2 regions of the Streptomyces zaehneri genome follow, and region 2 is predicted to be linked to the other one. Evidence: riboswitches for the same ligand, from Rfam matches in the RefSeq annotation. Region 2 holds a riboswitch; the other holds the start of a gene.
The links. A riboswitch is a leader RNA that binds a small molecule or an ion and turns the genes downstream of it on or off. The one in region 2 is predicted to bind glycine.

Region 1 (7,057 bases), on a different contig from region 2:
GTACGCGTCCAGCGGCGGGCAGGAGCAGACCAGGTTCCGGTCGCCGAAGGCCTGGTCGATCCGGCGCACCGGCGGCCAGTACTTGTCGGCGGCCGACACACCGGCCGGGAAGACGGCTTCCTCACGCGTGTACGCGTGCTCCCACTCCCCGCCCAGCGCGGCCGCGGTGTGCGGAGCGCCGTGCAGCGGGTTGTCCTCGGCCGGCCACTCGCCCGCCCCGACCTTCTCGATCTCCGCACGGATGGCGATCATCGCCTCGCAGAAACGATCGATCTCGATCAGGTCCTCGGACTCGGTCGGCTCGATCATCAGCGTCCCGGCCACCGGGAACGACATCGTCGGCGCGTGGAACCCGTAGTCGATGAGCCGCTTGGCGACGTCGTCGACGCTCACGCCGGTCGCCTTGGTCAGCGGCCGCAGGTCGATGATGCACTCGTGCGCGACCAGCCCGCCCGGCCCGTTGTAGAGCACCGGGTAGTGCGGCTCCAGCCGCTTGGCGATGTAGTTGGCGCTCAGCACGGCCACCTGCGTGGCCCGCTTGAGCCCCTCGCCGCCCATGAGCCGCACGTACGCCCACGAGATCGGCAGTATCCCGGCGGAGCCCCAGGGAGCCGCGGAGACCGGCCCCACCCCGGTGTCCGGCCCGGCGGCGGGCTGCAGCGGGTGGTTCGGCAGATACGGCGCCAGGTGCGACCGTACGGCCACGGGTCCGACGCCCGGGCCACCGCCGCCGTGGGGGATGCAGAACGTCTTGTGCAGGTTCAGGTGCGAGACGTCACCACCGAAGTGCCCCGGCTTGGCGAGACCGACGAGCGCGTTGAGGTTGGCGCCGTCGACGTACACCTGCCCGCCCGCCTCGTGCACCTGGGCGCAGATGTCGGCGACATGCTCCTCGAACACCCCGTGCGTCGACGGGTAGGTGATCATCAGCACCGACAGTTCGTCCCGGTACCGCTCGATCTTCGCCCGCAGGTCCTCGACGTCGATCTCGCCGTCCTCGGCGGTCTTCACGACGACGACCTTCATGCCCGCCATCACGGCACTGGCCGCGTTCGTGCCGTGCGCGGAGGACGGGATGAGGCACACGGTCCGCTGCTCGTCCCCGTTGGCCCGGTGGTAGCCGCGGACGGCGAGCAGCCCGGCCAGCTCGCCCTGCGACCCGGCGTTCGGCTGGAGCGACACCTTGTCGTACCCGGTGACCTCGGCGAGCCGCTCCTCCAGCTCGCGGATGAGCGTCAGGTAGCCCTCCGCCTGCTCGGCCGGCGCGAAGGGGTGCAGCTGCCCGAACTCGGGCCAGGTGACCGGCTCCATCTCGGTGGTCGCGTTGAGCTTCATGGTGCAGGACCCCAGCGGGATCATGCCCCGGTCCAGCGCGTAGTCCCGGTCCGCGAGCCTGCGCAGGTAGCGCAGCATCGCGGTCTCGGAACGGTGCTGGTGGAAGACGGGATGCGTCAGGATCGCGTCGGACCGCAGCAGTCCGGCGGGCAGGCAGTCTGCGGTGGCCGCGTCGAGCGCCTCGATGTCGCCGTCCACCCCGAAGGCGGCCCAGACGGCGGACACCTGCGCCCGCGCGGTCGTCTCGTCGCAGGCGATCGACACCTGGTCGGCGTCGACGAGGTGCAGGTTGACCCCGAGCTCCCGCGCGGCGGCGACGACCTCGGCGGCCTTCGCCGGCACCCGCACGGTCAGCGTGTCGAAGTACGACCCGTGCACGACCTCGACGCCGCCGGCCTCGAGCCCGGCGGCGAGGATGGAGGCGTACCGGTGTGTGCGCAGGGCGATCGCCCGCAGCCCGTCCGGACCGTGGTAGACGGCGTACATCCCCGCCATCACCGCCAGCAGCACCTGCGCCGTGCAGATGTTGCTGGTGGCCTTCTCGCGCCGGATGTGCTGCTCACGCGTCTGGAGCGCGAGCCGGTAGGCCTTGTGCCCGTCGGCGTCCACCGACACGCCCACCAGCCGCCCGGGCAGGCTGCGCGCGAACTGCTCGCGGACGGCCATGTAACCGGCGTGCGGCCCGCCGAAGCCCATCGGCACGCCGAACCGCTGCGTCGTACCGACGGCGATGTCCGCACCCAGCTCGCCCGGCGACTTCAGCAGCGTCAGCGCGAGCAGATCCGCGGCGACGGTGACGAGCGCGCCGAGCCCGTGCGCCTGGTCGACGAGCGCCTTGAGGTCACGTACCGCACCGGAGGCGCCGGGGTACTGGACGAGCACGCCGTTGATCTCCCGCGCGGCGATCTCCGCCGGGATCCCGTCGCTCAGGTCGGCGACGACGATCTCCACGCCCGTCGGCTCGGCGCGGGTCTCGATCACGGCGATCGTCTGCGGAAGCGCGTCCGCGTCGATGAGGAAGAGGCCCTTCTTGTTCTTCCCCATGCGCCGGGACAGCGCCATCGCCTCGGCGGCCGCCGTGCCCTCGTCGAGCAGCGACGCGCCGGAGGTCGGCAGCCCGGTGAGGTCGGCGACCACGGTCTGGAAGTTCAGCAGCGCCTCGAGCCGGCCCTGGGAGATCTCCGGCTGATACGGCGTGTAGGCCGTGTACCAGGCCGGGTTCTCCATGACGTTGCGCAGGATGACGGGCGGGGTGAACGTCCCGTAGTAGCCGAGGCCGATCATCGAGTCGAGGACCTGGTTGCGGTCGGCCAGCGAGCGCAGCTCGGCCAGCACCTCGGCCTCGGTGCGCGCGCCCGGCAGGTCAAGCGCGTCGGCGTTCTTGATCACATCCGGGACCGCGGCGGCGGTGAGCTCGTCGAGCGAGCCGTAGCCGACCTGTGCGAGCATCTTGGCCCGCGCTTCGAGGTCGGGCCCGATGTGGCGCTGTTCGAAGGGAATTCCCTGCTCGAGCTCTGTGAGCGGAATGCGGTGGGCGGTCATTACGGAGGCCTCCTGGTCTGACACGACCTTCGAGGGTCACCACGGTGGGTACCCGGACGGCCTCCCCCTCTGTCATCTCAACCTGAGAGCTTCACCGGGTCGCCCGAGGGCACCCCGGCTTTCACCGTCGGTGAGAGCGGAAGCCGTCGACGCCGTCGACACCCGCCCTGCTTTCCAGAGTGACCTCGTCCGTGCGGTACGTGAGCCTGAGAGATTCCGGGGAGGATTTGCTCCTTCGGCGCCTCCGGTGATGTCCGGAGGACTCTCCCGCGCGGTGTCAGCAGCCGTTGTCAGACTACCAGCGGGGTCCATGAGACTCGCTCGAGTGGCCGCTCGTCCCAATCTGCTCTTTTGTAGTGCTTACGGATGAGTTGCGACCAAGTGGAGGGCCCGTGCAGAGCGACATCGATCCGCGCAACCTGATCGGCCGCAAGGCATTCGACCGCAACGGCACCAAGATCGGCACGGTCGACGAGGTCTACCTCGACGACGCCACCGGAGTTCCGGAGTGGGCGGCCATACGCACCGGTCTGTTCTCCCGTGACGCCTTCGTCCCTCTGGAGCCCAGCCGGCTGGTCGAGGGCACTCTGCGCATCCCCTTCGAACGGGCCCTGATCAAGGACGCTCCCGACTTCGGCGTGGGCCGCCACCTCTCCCCCGAACAGGAGCTCCAGCTCTACCACCACTACGGCCTCGACGTGGGCGCCGCTCCCCCGCTCCCCGATCGCGACTTCGGCCGGCTGGCGGGTACGGACGACAGCTGAAGCCCCTCGGCCCCTCAGCCGCAGGCCTGAATGAGCGCCCGGAGAATCCCGGCGGGGTCGTACAGCGGCCAGGCGCCGTCCGTGACGACTCTTCGGGTGCCGCCGTCGACCGGATCGGTCCGCGCCCAGTGGGCGGAACCGACGCCCACCTCGACCTCCAGACCGGAGGCGGTCACATACCGCCATTCGGTGACGGGGCCCCACTCCTGAACCCGGACCACCTCCCCCAGAGCCAGCTCACGCGCCCACCCGTCGTCCTGCGCGTACCGGGCGGGCGCCGTCGACAACACCACGAGGTCCACATCCGAGTCGGGACGCGCGGCCCCGCGCGCAAAGGACCCGACGAGCAGCAGCCCCACCACGTCGCTCCGGTTCCCGGCCCACCGGGTGACCCGGCCCACCACCCGGCACACCTCCGCTTCGCGCTCCGGCGACACCCCGGCCGGGTCCGCGAACCGGCCTCCGTGCAGCTTCATGCAGCTCCCCATCCGTCACCGGTGTCACCCTTCTCGGGACACCGCCACCGCTCCGACGCACCCCACACTTCGTACCGCTTCACTCTGTGTAACTGATCGGCCTCACGCGGAGTTCCCGGGCGCCACCCCCGACGGCCTCGCCTCCGGATACGGCAAGCCTCCCGCCGTCCCGCCGTCGTCCTCGGGTCTTCGTCGCACCAGCGGCAACGGATCCGCCGGCTCCAGCCCCGGATCGTCGGTCCTGAAGGTGCGCACCCGTCCCGGCTCCGACTCGGGCGTCTCGAACCGAACGGTGACCCGGCCCAGCCCGCTGCCCTGCACCCATCCGTGGCCCAGCTCGGCATGCCGCACATCGTGTCCTGGGCGCCACTGGCGCTCGACCGGCACCGGCACCTCGCTGACGGGCTCGTCCGCGAGTTCCTCCTCGGGACCGTCCGCCCGGTCCTCGGCGGCCTGCGCGAACAGATCCTCCTGTGTGAAGTCCGCCAGTCCGCTGACGCCCACCCCGAGCAGCCGCACCCCGCCCGTCGTGTCCACCGAGTCGAGCAACCGGGCAGCCGCCTCCCGGACCACCGCCGGATCATCGGTGGGCCCGCGCAGGGTCTCGGACCGGGTGAGAGTGGAGAAGTCGTACCGCCGCACCTTCAGCACGATGGTCCGCCCCGACAGACCGGCGCCCCGCAGTCTGCGCACACACCGGTCCGCGAGCCGCTGCACCTCCAGCTCCACCCGGACCCGGTCGTGGATGTCCACGTCGTACGTGTCCTCGACCGACACCGACTTGGCCTCCCGCTCGGCCACCACGGGCCGGTCGTCGCGGGCCAGCGCCATGGCGTACAGCGCGTGCCCGTGTGCCTTGCCCAGCAGCCGCACCAGCTCGTCCTCACCCGCCTCGGCGATCTCGTCGATCGTGGTGATCCCGGCCCGGCGCAGATGGTCCCCCGTCGCCGGACCGACCCCCGGCAGGGTCCGCACCGACAGCGGGCCGAGCAGGGCCCGCTCGGTTCCCGGCTCGATGAGCACCAGCCCGTCGGGCTTCGCCTGCTCCGAGGCGATCTTCGCCAGCATCTTGCAGGAGGCCAGGCCCACCGACCCCGTGAGCCCGGTGACGGCCCGTATGTCCGTGCGCAGCCTGATCCCCGCCAGCCGCGCCGACTCACCGTCCCAGGCCGCTCCCCCGGCATCCAGGTCCACGAAGGCCTCGTCCAGACTCAGCGGCTCCACCAGCGGCGACAGCGCCCGCAGCAGCCCCATGACCTGCTCGCTGATCGACCGGTAGAACGCGAAGCGCGGAACCAGATACGCCGCGTTCGGAGCCCGCCGGCGCGCCTGGGCCATGGGCATCGCCGAGTGCACTCCGAAGACCCGCGCCTCGTAGGAGGCGGTAGCGACCACTCCACGGGGCCCCAGACCACCCACGACGACGGCTTTCCCGCGCAGGCTCGGCTTGGACGCCTGCTCCGCCTGGGCGAAGAAGGCATCCATGTCGAGATGCAGGATCGTGGGCGTGTTTCTCACATGTCCGATGCTGCACCACGCCACTGACAATGACGTCGTACGGCCGCCCCTCGCGTCCTGGGAAGGGTGTCAGACCGCCCGGTTGCGCCGACGGGCCAGTTCGTCCGCCGGATTGTGCCCGACGAGCGTCTCCCCGGTGTCGACACGCTCCCCGTGCAACTGCGACAGCGCGCTCTCGACGTCCCGCCACACCACGCCCACAGCGATCCCGAAGATGCCCTGACCGCCCTGGAGCAGCGCGTGGACCTCGTCCGGCGAGGTGCACTCGTAGACGGTGGCGCCGTCACTCATCAGCGTCATCCGCTCCAGGTCACTGAATCCGCGCTCCCGCAGATGCTGCACGGCGGTGCGGATGTTCTGGAGCGACACCCCGGTGTCGAGGAACCGCTTGACGATCTTCAGGACGACCACGTCCCGGAAGCTGTACAGCCGCTGCGTGCCGGACCCGTGGGCGGGCCGCACGCTCGGCTCCACCAGCCCGGTGCGGGCCCAGTAGTCCAGTTGCCGATAGGTGATCCCGGCGGCCGCGCAGGCCGTCGGACCGCGATAGCCGATCTGCTCGGACGCCATGGACGTCGCCCCTCCGCTGCTCGGCACGGCCGCCGGTCGCTGCGGAGCGTGGTCGGCCGCGCTGCTCTGCTGGGGGTACCCCCTGTTCGAGCGTGCTGGAGAGCCCGGGGAAGGGTACGGACCGCTCCCCCCGACACCGAGTCCGGGGGCACCCCCAGCCGTACCGTCGCCGCTGCTTCTCACGCCGACCTCCGTCCTTGACCTGCCTTGTCGACGGTAGGCAGTCACCAGGGGTGCGTCAACGATCGCCACACTCGGCACGCCGAGTGATAATCACCCTGAGAGTGGTTTCCCGCACCCCGTCGCGGGGAAAGGCTAGCCGAATGCGCTGAGAAGTAGCCGTAGGACGCTCTCACTCGCCGTTGGCATTTGCCGAAAACAGCGCGGGCGTCCCCGTGCAGGACGCCCGCGTTCCGCGCATGTGCCGACTACTGGTTGCTGGTGCCGAAGTCCTCGGGCGAGATCTGGTCGAGGAACTCGCGGAACTTCTCCACCTCGTCCTCCTGCTCGTCCGGGATGGCGATCCCCGCGTCATCGAGGACCGTGTCACTGCCGTAGATCGGTGTCCCCGTGCGCAGCGCCAGCGCTATGGCGTCCGACGGACGCGCGCTCACCTCGACCCCGCTGGCGAAGACCAGCTCCGCGTAGAAGACGCCCTCCCGCAGGTCCGTGATGCGCACCTCGGTGAGCTCCTGGCCGACGGCCTCCAGCACGTCCTTGAACAGGTCGTGGGTCAGCGGTCGCGCGGGAGCCATGCCCTGCTGGGCGAAGGCGATCGCCGTCGCCTCGCCCGGTCCGATCCAGATGGGAAGGTAACGGTCGCCTCCCACTTCACGCAGCAGCACGATCGGT
Region 2 (7,057 bases):
GCGCCAGGTCCAGGCCGAGGATCGTGTCACCGGGCTGGGCCATCGCGAACAGGGCGGCCTGGTTGGCGGAGGCGCCCGAGTGCGGCTGCACGTTGGCGTACTCGGCGCCGAACAGCTCCTTGATCCGGTCGATCGCGATCTGCTCGGCCACGTCGACGTGCTCGCAGCCGCCGTAGTAGCGGCGGCCCGGGTAGCCCTCGGCGTACTTGTTGGTCAGGACCGAGCCCTGCGCCTCCATCACCGCGAGCGGAGCGAAGTTCTCCGAGGCGATCATCTCGAGCGTGGACTGCTGGCGGTTCAGCTCGGCGTCGACCGCGGCGGCGATCTCCGGGTCGAGCTCGTGCAGGGGCGTGTTCAGGACGGACATGCGTCTACGACTCCTCAGCCGGCGGTGAAGGCGGTGTATTCGTCGGCGGTGAGCAGGTCGTCCTGCTCGCCCGCCGTGCGTACCTTGAACAGCCATCCGCCCTCGAAGGGGGCGGAGTTCACCAGCGCCGGGTCGTCGACGACGTCCTGGTTGACCTCGACGATCTCGCCGGAGACCGGCGCGTACAGCTCGCTGACCGACTTGGTCGACTCCAGTTCGCCGCAGGTCTCGCCCGCGGTCACCGTGTCACCGACCTCCGGGAGCTGTACGAAGACCACGTCGCCGAGCGCGTTGGCCGCGTGCTCCGTGATGCCGACCGTCGAGACGCCGTCCTCGGCGACCGAAAGCCACTCGTGCTCCTTGCTGTAGCGCAGCTGCTGGGGGTTGCTCATGGCTTGAATTCTCCTGTACGCGGGAGGGTGCTGGTGAAGGGGGGACTGCTGGAAACGCACGTGAGCAGCGGAAATGTGCCCAGGGTCACGTGCGGGCGGGCGTCAACGCGCCCAGTGTCTACTTCCGGCGCTTGTAGAACGGCAGCGCCACGACCTCGTACGGCTCGTGGCTGCCTCGGATGTCCACGCCGACGCCCGTGGTCCCCGGCGCCGCGTGGGCGGCGTCGACGTACGCCATCGCGATCGGCTTGCCGAGAGTGGGGGAGGGGGCGCCGGAGGTGACCTCGCCGATCACCTCGCCGCCGGCGACGACGGCGAACCCGGCGCGCGGGACCCGACGGCCCTCGGCGACCAGGCCGACGAGGACGCGAGGGGGCTGCGAGGCGGCGCGCTCGGCGGCCGCCTCCAGCGCCGTACGTCCGACGAAGTCGCCGTCCTTGTCGAACTTCACCACCCGGCCGAGCCCCGCGTCGAACGGGGTGAGGGAGGTGCTCAGCTCGTGCCCGTACAGCGGCATGCCCGCCTCCAGGCGCAGCGTGTCCCGGCAGGACAGACCGCAGGGCACCAGTCCGACTCCCTCGCCGGCCTTGGTCAGCGCCTGCCACAGCTCGACGGCGTGCTCCGGCCGGACGAACAGTTCGAAGCCGTCCTCGCCGGTGTAGCCGGTGCGCGCGACGAGGGCGGGAACGCCGGCGACGGTGCCGGGCAGACCGGCGTAGTACTTCAGGCCGTCCAGGTCGGCGTCGGTGACGGCGGCGAGGATGCCGGGGGACTCGGGGCCCTGCACGGCGATCAGGGCGTAGGCGTCGCGGTCGTCGCGGACCTCCGCGTCGAAGCCCTCGGCGCGCTCGGTCAGCGCGTCCAGCACGACCTGCGCGTTGGAGGCGTTGGCCACCACCATGAACTCGGTGTCGGCCAGCCGGTAGACGATCAGGTCGTCCAGGATGCCGCCGTCCGGCCGGCAGATCATCGTGTAGCGGGCGCGGCCGTTCCTGACCGCCCCGATGTTGCCCACCAGGGCGAAGTCGAGAAGGGCGGCCGCCTGCGGGCCGGTGACGGTGATCTCGCCCATGTGCGACAGGTCGAAGAGCCCGGCCCGGGTGCGGACGGCGTGGTGCTCGTCGCGCTCGGAGCCGTAGCGCAGGGGCATGTCCCAGCCGGCGAAGTCGGTCATCGTCGCGCCGAGCGCGCGATGCACCGCGTCGAGGGCGGTGTGGCGCTGCGCGGCGGTCTGGTCGGATGCGGGGTCGGTACTGCTCATCGGGCGTTCGTCTCCCAAGGCATGACGGCACGGCGAGGTCGTTCCTCCCCATCTGTCATCGGAACCTGAGAGGTTCGCCATGACAACCCGCGACGGGATCGGTCATGACTTGCACCTTGGGTGGAGCCACTGGAGACAGCGGCCCGCTTTTCAGATGTGCCTCGCCCGCGCGGTAACGGGGCCTGAGAGATTCAAGGGAGGGACTTGCTCCTTCGGCGCCCCAGCGAAGCTGCTGCTGAGGACTCTCCCGCGCGGATTCAAACGGCCGGTATGCAGTTGGCGCGGCCATCATTGCACGGCTCGCCCCGATCACGGCAGGCCGCATCTGTAACCGGCTTGTGTCGGTACGCGCACGAAATCGCCGGGCGTGGCGCATTACCTTCTCTTTACGCTCGGTGGGGATGAGGACACCATCTGACCCCAGGGGAGGACGATCACGGTGAACAGGTCGACCAGGGCAAGGCCCACCGCATTCGCGACCGGCTCGGGGATCGCGCTGCCCGCGCAGCCCGTCGCCCCGGCCCGGGAGGCGGCCGGCCCGCAGTCGGCGCCCGTCGTCCGCGACCTGCGGGAGCGGGCCGGCCGCAGCCCGCACGGCCTGCTCTTCGGCCCCCGTGACCTGGTCGTGGTCACGGGTCTGCCCGGCAGCGGCAAGTCCACCCTCATGCGGCGGACCGTGCAGGGCATCCGCGTCGACTCCCAGGACACCCGGGACCGCTGGGACGCCCGTGCCCCCCGCTTCCTGCCCTACGGCCTCTACCGCCCCCTGGTCCGGCTCGCCCACTACGCCGGACTGCGCCGGGCGCTGCGCAGCGGCGAGGGCGTCGTCGTGCACGACTGCGGTACCCAGGCCTGGGTCCGTGACTGGCTGGCCCGCGAGGCCCGCCGCCGCGGCGGCACCCTCCACCTGCTGCTGCTGGACGTCGCCGCGGACACGGCCCTGGAGGGGCAGCGCGAGCGCGGCCGGGGCGTCTCCCGGTACGCGTTCCTGCGCCACCGCCACGCCGCCGCCCGGCTGGCGTGCTCGGTGGAGAAGGGCCGGCTGCCCCAGGGCTGCGGCTCGGCGGTCCTGCTCGACCGCGCGGCGGCCGACACACTGCGCCGCATCGGGTTCACGGGCTGAGGGCTCGGGCGCGGCCCCCGGTACCCGCTAGCCTTTCAGCCACAACGGAGTGAGCGGTTCTCAGCAGGCGGTAGGCAGATGGATTTCCCCCCGGCGAACTTTCCGACGGACTTCTCCGCGGACTTTCCGGCGCAGGCGCACCCCCATCCGCACGGCGGATGGCCCGGCAACGAGCTGGAGGAGGTGCTCTCCGTCTCCCTCGGCGTGCCGGGAGCCGGCGGCCGGATCGTCGAGGTGCTCGGACGCAGCTTCGTCTGGGTGCCGCTGCCCGGCGGCGGCGGCCCGCACAGCGGCCCCCTCGACCTGCCCACGATGGAGATCGAGGGCCAGGTGTACGTGCCGGTCTTCAGCTCCGAGGAGCAGTTCCGGCAGGTCGTCGGCTCGCACATGTCGTTCACGATCGCGCCGGCGGTGGAGTTCGCCCGGGGACTGCCCCCGCAGGTGGGCATCCTGGTGAACCCGGACGGTGTGGTCGGCGTCCCGCTGCCCCCGCCCGCCGTGGCCGAGCTCTGCCGGGCGGGCCGCACTCCGCTGGACGGCACCGCGGCCGGCGGCCGGGTCCGTCTGTACGAGCCCGACTGGCAGGACGACCCGATGGACTTCCTGGCCGCGGCCTCGGCCGAGTTCGAGGCCACGGGCGTGGTCCGCACGGCCCGCCGCTGCCTGGCCGCCATCGAGACGGCGGACCCGGTGATGTTCGTGGGAGTGGAACTCTCCCGGCTGGAAGGCGACCTGAGGGCCCTGCCGTTGGAGGCCCTGGGCAGGGCTCTGGGCAGGACCTCGGCCCCCTGGCCGGTCAACCTGGTCCTTCTGGACGTCGCCCAGGACCCGGTGGGCGACTGGCTGAGAGCCCGCGTCCGCCCCTTCTACACGAGGGACCGGTGAACCCGCCCGAGGGGCACGGGGCCGTGTCCGGGTGCGGCTGTGCCGCGGGGCACGCCCGGCCACGCGGGATCCGCGGCCCGACGATCGCAGCGGGCCCCGCGCTCTCAACGGCCGGACCGGCGGAGCGCCTAAGCTGGACTCCGACGCGGGGCAACTTCTCGAAGGGGCGATAAAAAGTGAGCGCTGGCACTGCCGCGACCGGCTCGGTCGAGCACATGCTGCGCCAGGTCACGCCCGGGCGCTACGACGCCTACGAGGCGCTCCTGCGCGCGCTCGCGACCCCCTCCTCCGGCCAGGTCTGGATGCTGCTGTGGCACGGCCAGGCCGGCTCCCCGGACGCCCAGTACGGAAACATGGAGGTCGAAGGGCACGGCTACGCCCCCTGCGTCACCTCCGCCCAGGAACTCAGCGCGAGTGGCTGGAACAGGTCGTACGAGGTGGTCGACGGGCTCGACGTGGCCCGCACCCTCTACCCCGACCACTACGGCCTCTGGCTGAACCCGCACGCCCCCGGCGGCGGGGTCGGCATCCCGTGGCTGGACCTGCGCCGGATCGCCACCGGCCTGGAGCGCCAGCCGGCCGGGCCGCTGCGGCTGTCCGAACCGGGCATCGAGATCCCGCAGTTCTACGCCCTGCTCGCGCAGAACGCCCACCGTACCCCGGCGGTGCGCGCGTTGCGTCGCGCCTGGGTGCAGCCGGCACTCGGCGCGCCCTATCTGGCCATCGGGCTCGACGTGTACGACTCCTCCCCGCAGGCCGTGGACGCCGTACGGGCGATGATGCAGCAGTCCATCGGGGCCGTGCCGGACGGGCTGCCGGTGTCGACGGTCGCCATGACGGACGAGTACGACCCCGTCGTGATGTGGATGCGCGCCACCGCCCGGCCCTTCTACGACCGCGAGGCGCACGCACCTGCCCCGGCCCAGGCTCCCGCCGGCGGCTACGGCTATCCGCCCACCGGACGTTACTGACGGCCGAATCGGGTCCTGCCGCGAGGTGGGGGCCGGATGTCTTCGCGCGTAGATGGCGACGATTGGTACCGGTTTTGTCCGATCTGGGCCAATAAGTCAGTGTCCGGGGGCCGTTACCCGCCGTCCGGATAACGGAACCCCTCTACCCGGATCACGTTTACGCATCCATTCACTGCCAAGTCTGGCTACAGATCGCCAAACCGTTGAAGACTCCGGCGTCAGGGGACTTATCCCCTGCGTATTACGGACTGATCACGCCGCTACAGCGGCAAGTGCGGGCCGGCTACCGCCGGTTGAGAGGGGTCCCTGCCAGATGACGGCACCATTGCACGAGCCGACCGCGGAAGCGGCCCCGAGCGCGGCCGAGGAAGCGTCGGTCGCCACCAGCGGCGCCAAGGCCGTTCAGGGCCGTTCCCTGGGCCGGATCGCCTGGGAGCGCCTCAAGCGGGACAAGCTCGCCCTCACGGGCGGCGTCGTCGTGCTCGTCCTGGTCGTGGTCGCGCTTCTCGCGCCGGTCATCACCGGGCTGCTCGGGCAGGACCCGAACGAGTACCACGAGAGCCTCATCGACCCGCTCTTCGGCACGCCCACGGGCTCCCTGGGCGGCGTCAGCGGCGACCACCTGCTCGGTGTCGAGCCGGTCAACGGCCGCGACATCTTCGCCCGCATCCTCTACGGCGCCCGGATCTCGCTGCTGGTCGGCTTCCTGTCGGCCGTGGTCGCGGTGATCCTCGGAACGGTGCTGGGCATCCTCGCCGGCTTCTTCGGCGGCTGGGTCGACTCCCTCATCAGCCGGGTGATGGACGGTCTGCTCGCCTTCCCGCAGCTGCTCTTCATCATCGCGCTGGTCTCCGTCATGCCGAACGACCTGCTCGGCCTCTCCGGTTCGAGCGTGCGTGTCTTCGTGATGATCCTGGTCATCGGCTTCTTCGGCTGGCCCTACATCGGACGCGTGGTGCGCGGCCAGACGCTCTCGCTGCGCGAGCGCGAGTACGTCGAGGCCGCCCGATCGCTGGGCGCGGGTCGGCTGTACATCCTGTTCAAGGAACTGCTGCCCAACCTGGTCGCCCCGATCGTCGTGTACACGACGATGATGATCCCCACCAACATCCTCACCGAGGCGGCGCTCAGCTTCCTGGGCGTCGGTGTCAAGCCGCCCACCGCCTCGTGGGGGCAGATGCTCTCGAGCGCGATCGACTACTACGAGTCCGACCCCATGTACATGGTGGTCCCGGGTGTGGCGATCTTCATCACCGTGCTGGCCTTCAACCTCTTCGGTGACGGCGTCCGGGACGCGCTGGACCCGAAGGCCTCCCGCTGATCCGCCCCGACGGGGATCCGCGAACACAGCGAGCCGCAGAACCGCCGAACACACGGCGCCCCAACCGTCCCGTGGTCTTCACACGGGGTATCTCTCATCTATCCGGAGGATCCGAGATCGTGACTACCCAACGCACCTCAGGGCGGCGGAAGCAGGCATTTGCCGCTGCTGCCGCGGTCGCCGCGCTGCTGACCACGGCGGCGTGCGGCGGCGGTGGAGACGACGGCGACAAGGGCTCGAGCTCCGGTGCCGCCGGCTTCGACGCCGCGAACAACAAGGTCGCCCAGGCCTCCGCCGCCAAGAAGGGCGGCACGCTGAAGTTCGGTGCCGCGCAGGACGCCGACTCGTGGGACACCACGCGTGGCTACTACGGCATGATGTGGAACTTCGCCCGCTACTACAGCCGTCAGCTCGTCACCAACAAGGCCGAGCCGGGCGCCGCGGGCGCCGAGGTCACTCCGGACCTCGCCACCGAGACCGCGAAGGTCACGGACGACGGCAAGACCTACACGTACACCCTGCGTGACGGCGTCACGTGGGAGGACGGCAAGCCGATCACGTCCAAGGACGTGAAGTACGGCATCGAGCGCGTGTGGGCGCAGGACGTGCTGTCCGGCGGTCCGACGTACCTGAAGGACGTGCTGGACCCCAAGGGCGAGTACAAGGGCCCGTACAAGGACACGTCCGCGGACAAGCTGGGTCTGAAGGCGATCGACACGCCCGACGACAAGACCATC

Region 1: linked by a shared signal. The riboswitch ahead of gcvP (aminomethyl-transferring glycine dehydrogenase) and the one ahead of gcvT (glycine cleavage system aminomethyltransferase GcvT) in region 2 are both predicted to bind glycine.

Annotation. Positions count from the first base shown of each region.
Region 1 is NZ_JASTTJ010000002.1:619,799-626,855, forward strand. It holds gene gcvP (aminomethyl-transferring glycine dehydrogenase) at 1-2,877, opposite strand, end outside; glycine riboswitch at 3,062-3,157, opposite strand; gene QQM72_RS05570 (PRC-barrel domain-containing protein) at 3,270-3,641, shown strand; gene QQM72_RS05575 (nucleotidyltransferase domain-containing protein) at 3,656-4,117, opposite strand; gene QQM72_RS05580 (DNA polymerase IV) at 4,220-5,635, opposite strand; gene QQM72_RS05585 (MerR family transcriptional regulator) at 5,705-6,388, opposite strand; gene QQM72_RS05590 (bifunctional nuclease family protein) at 6,634-7,057, opposite strand, start outside.
Region 2 is NZ_JASTTJ010000001.1:336,381-343,437, forward strand. It holds gene glyA (serine hydroxymethyltransferase) at 1-367, opposite strand, end outside; gene gcvH (glycine cleavage system protein GcvH) at 382-759, opposite strand; gene gcvT (glycine cleavage system aminomethyltransferase GcvT) at 878-2,020, opposite strand; glycine riboswitch at 2,063-2,180, opposite strand; glycine riboswitch at 2,181-2,280, opposite strand; gene QQM72_RS01525 (AAA family ATPase) at 2,454-3,143, shown strand; gene QQM72_RS01530 (enhanced serine sensitivity protein SseB) at 3,222-4,028, shown strand; gene QQM72_RS01535 (enhanced serine sensitivity protein SseB C-terminal domain-containing protein) at 4,244-4,999, shown strand; gene QQM72_RS01540 (ABC transporter permease) at 5,313-6,320, shown strand; gene QQM72_RS01545 (ABC transporter substrate-binding protein) at 6,440-7,057, shown strand, end outside.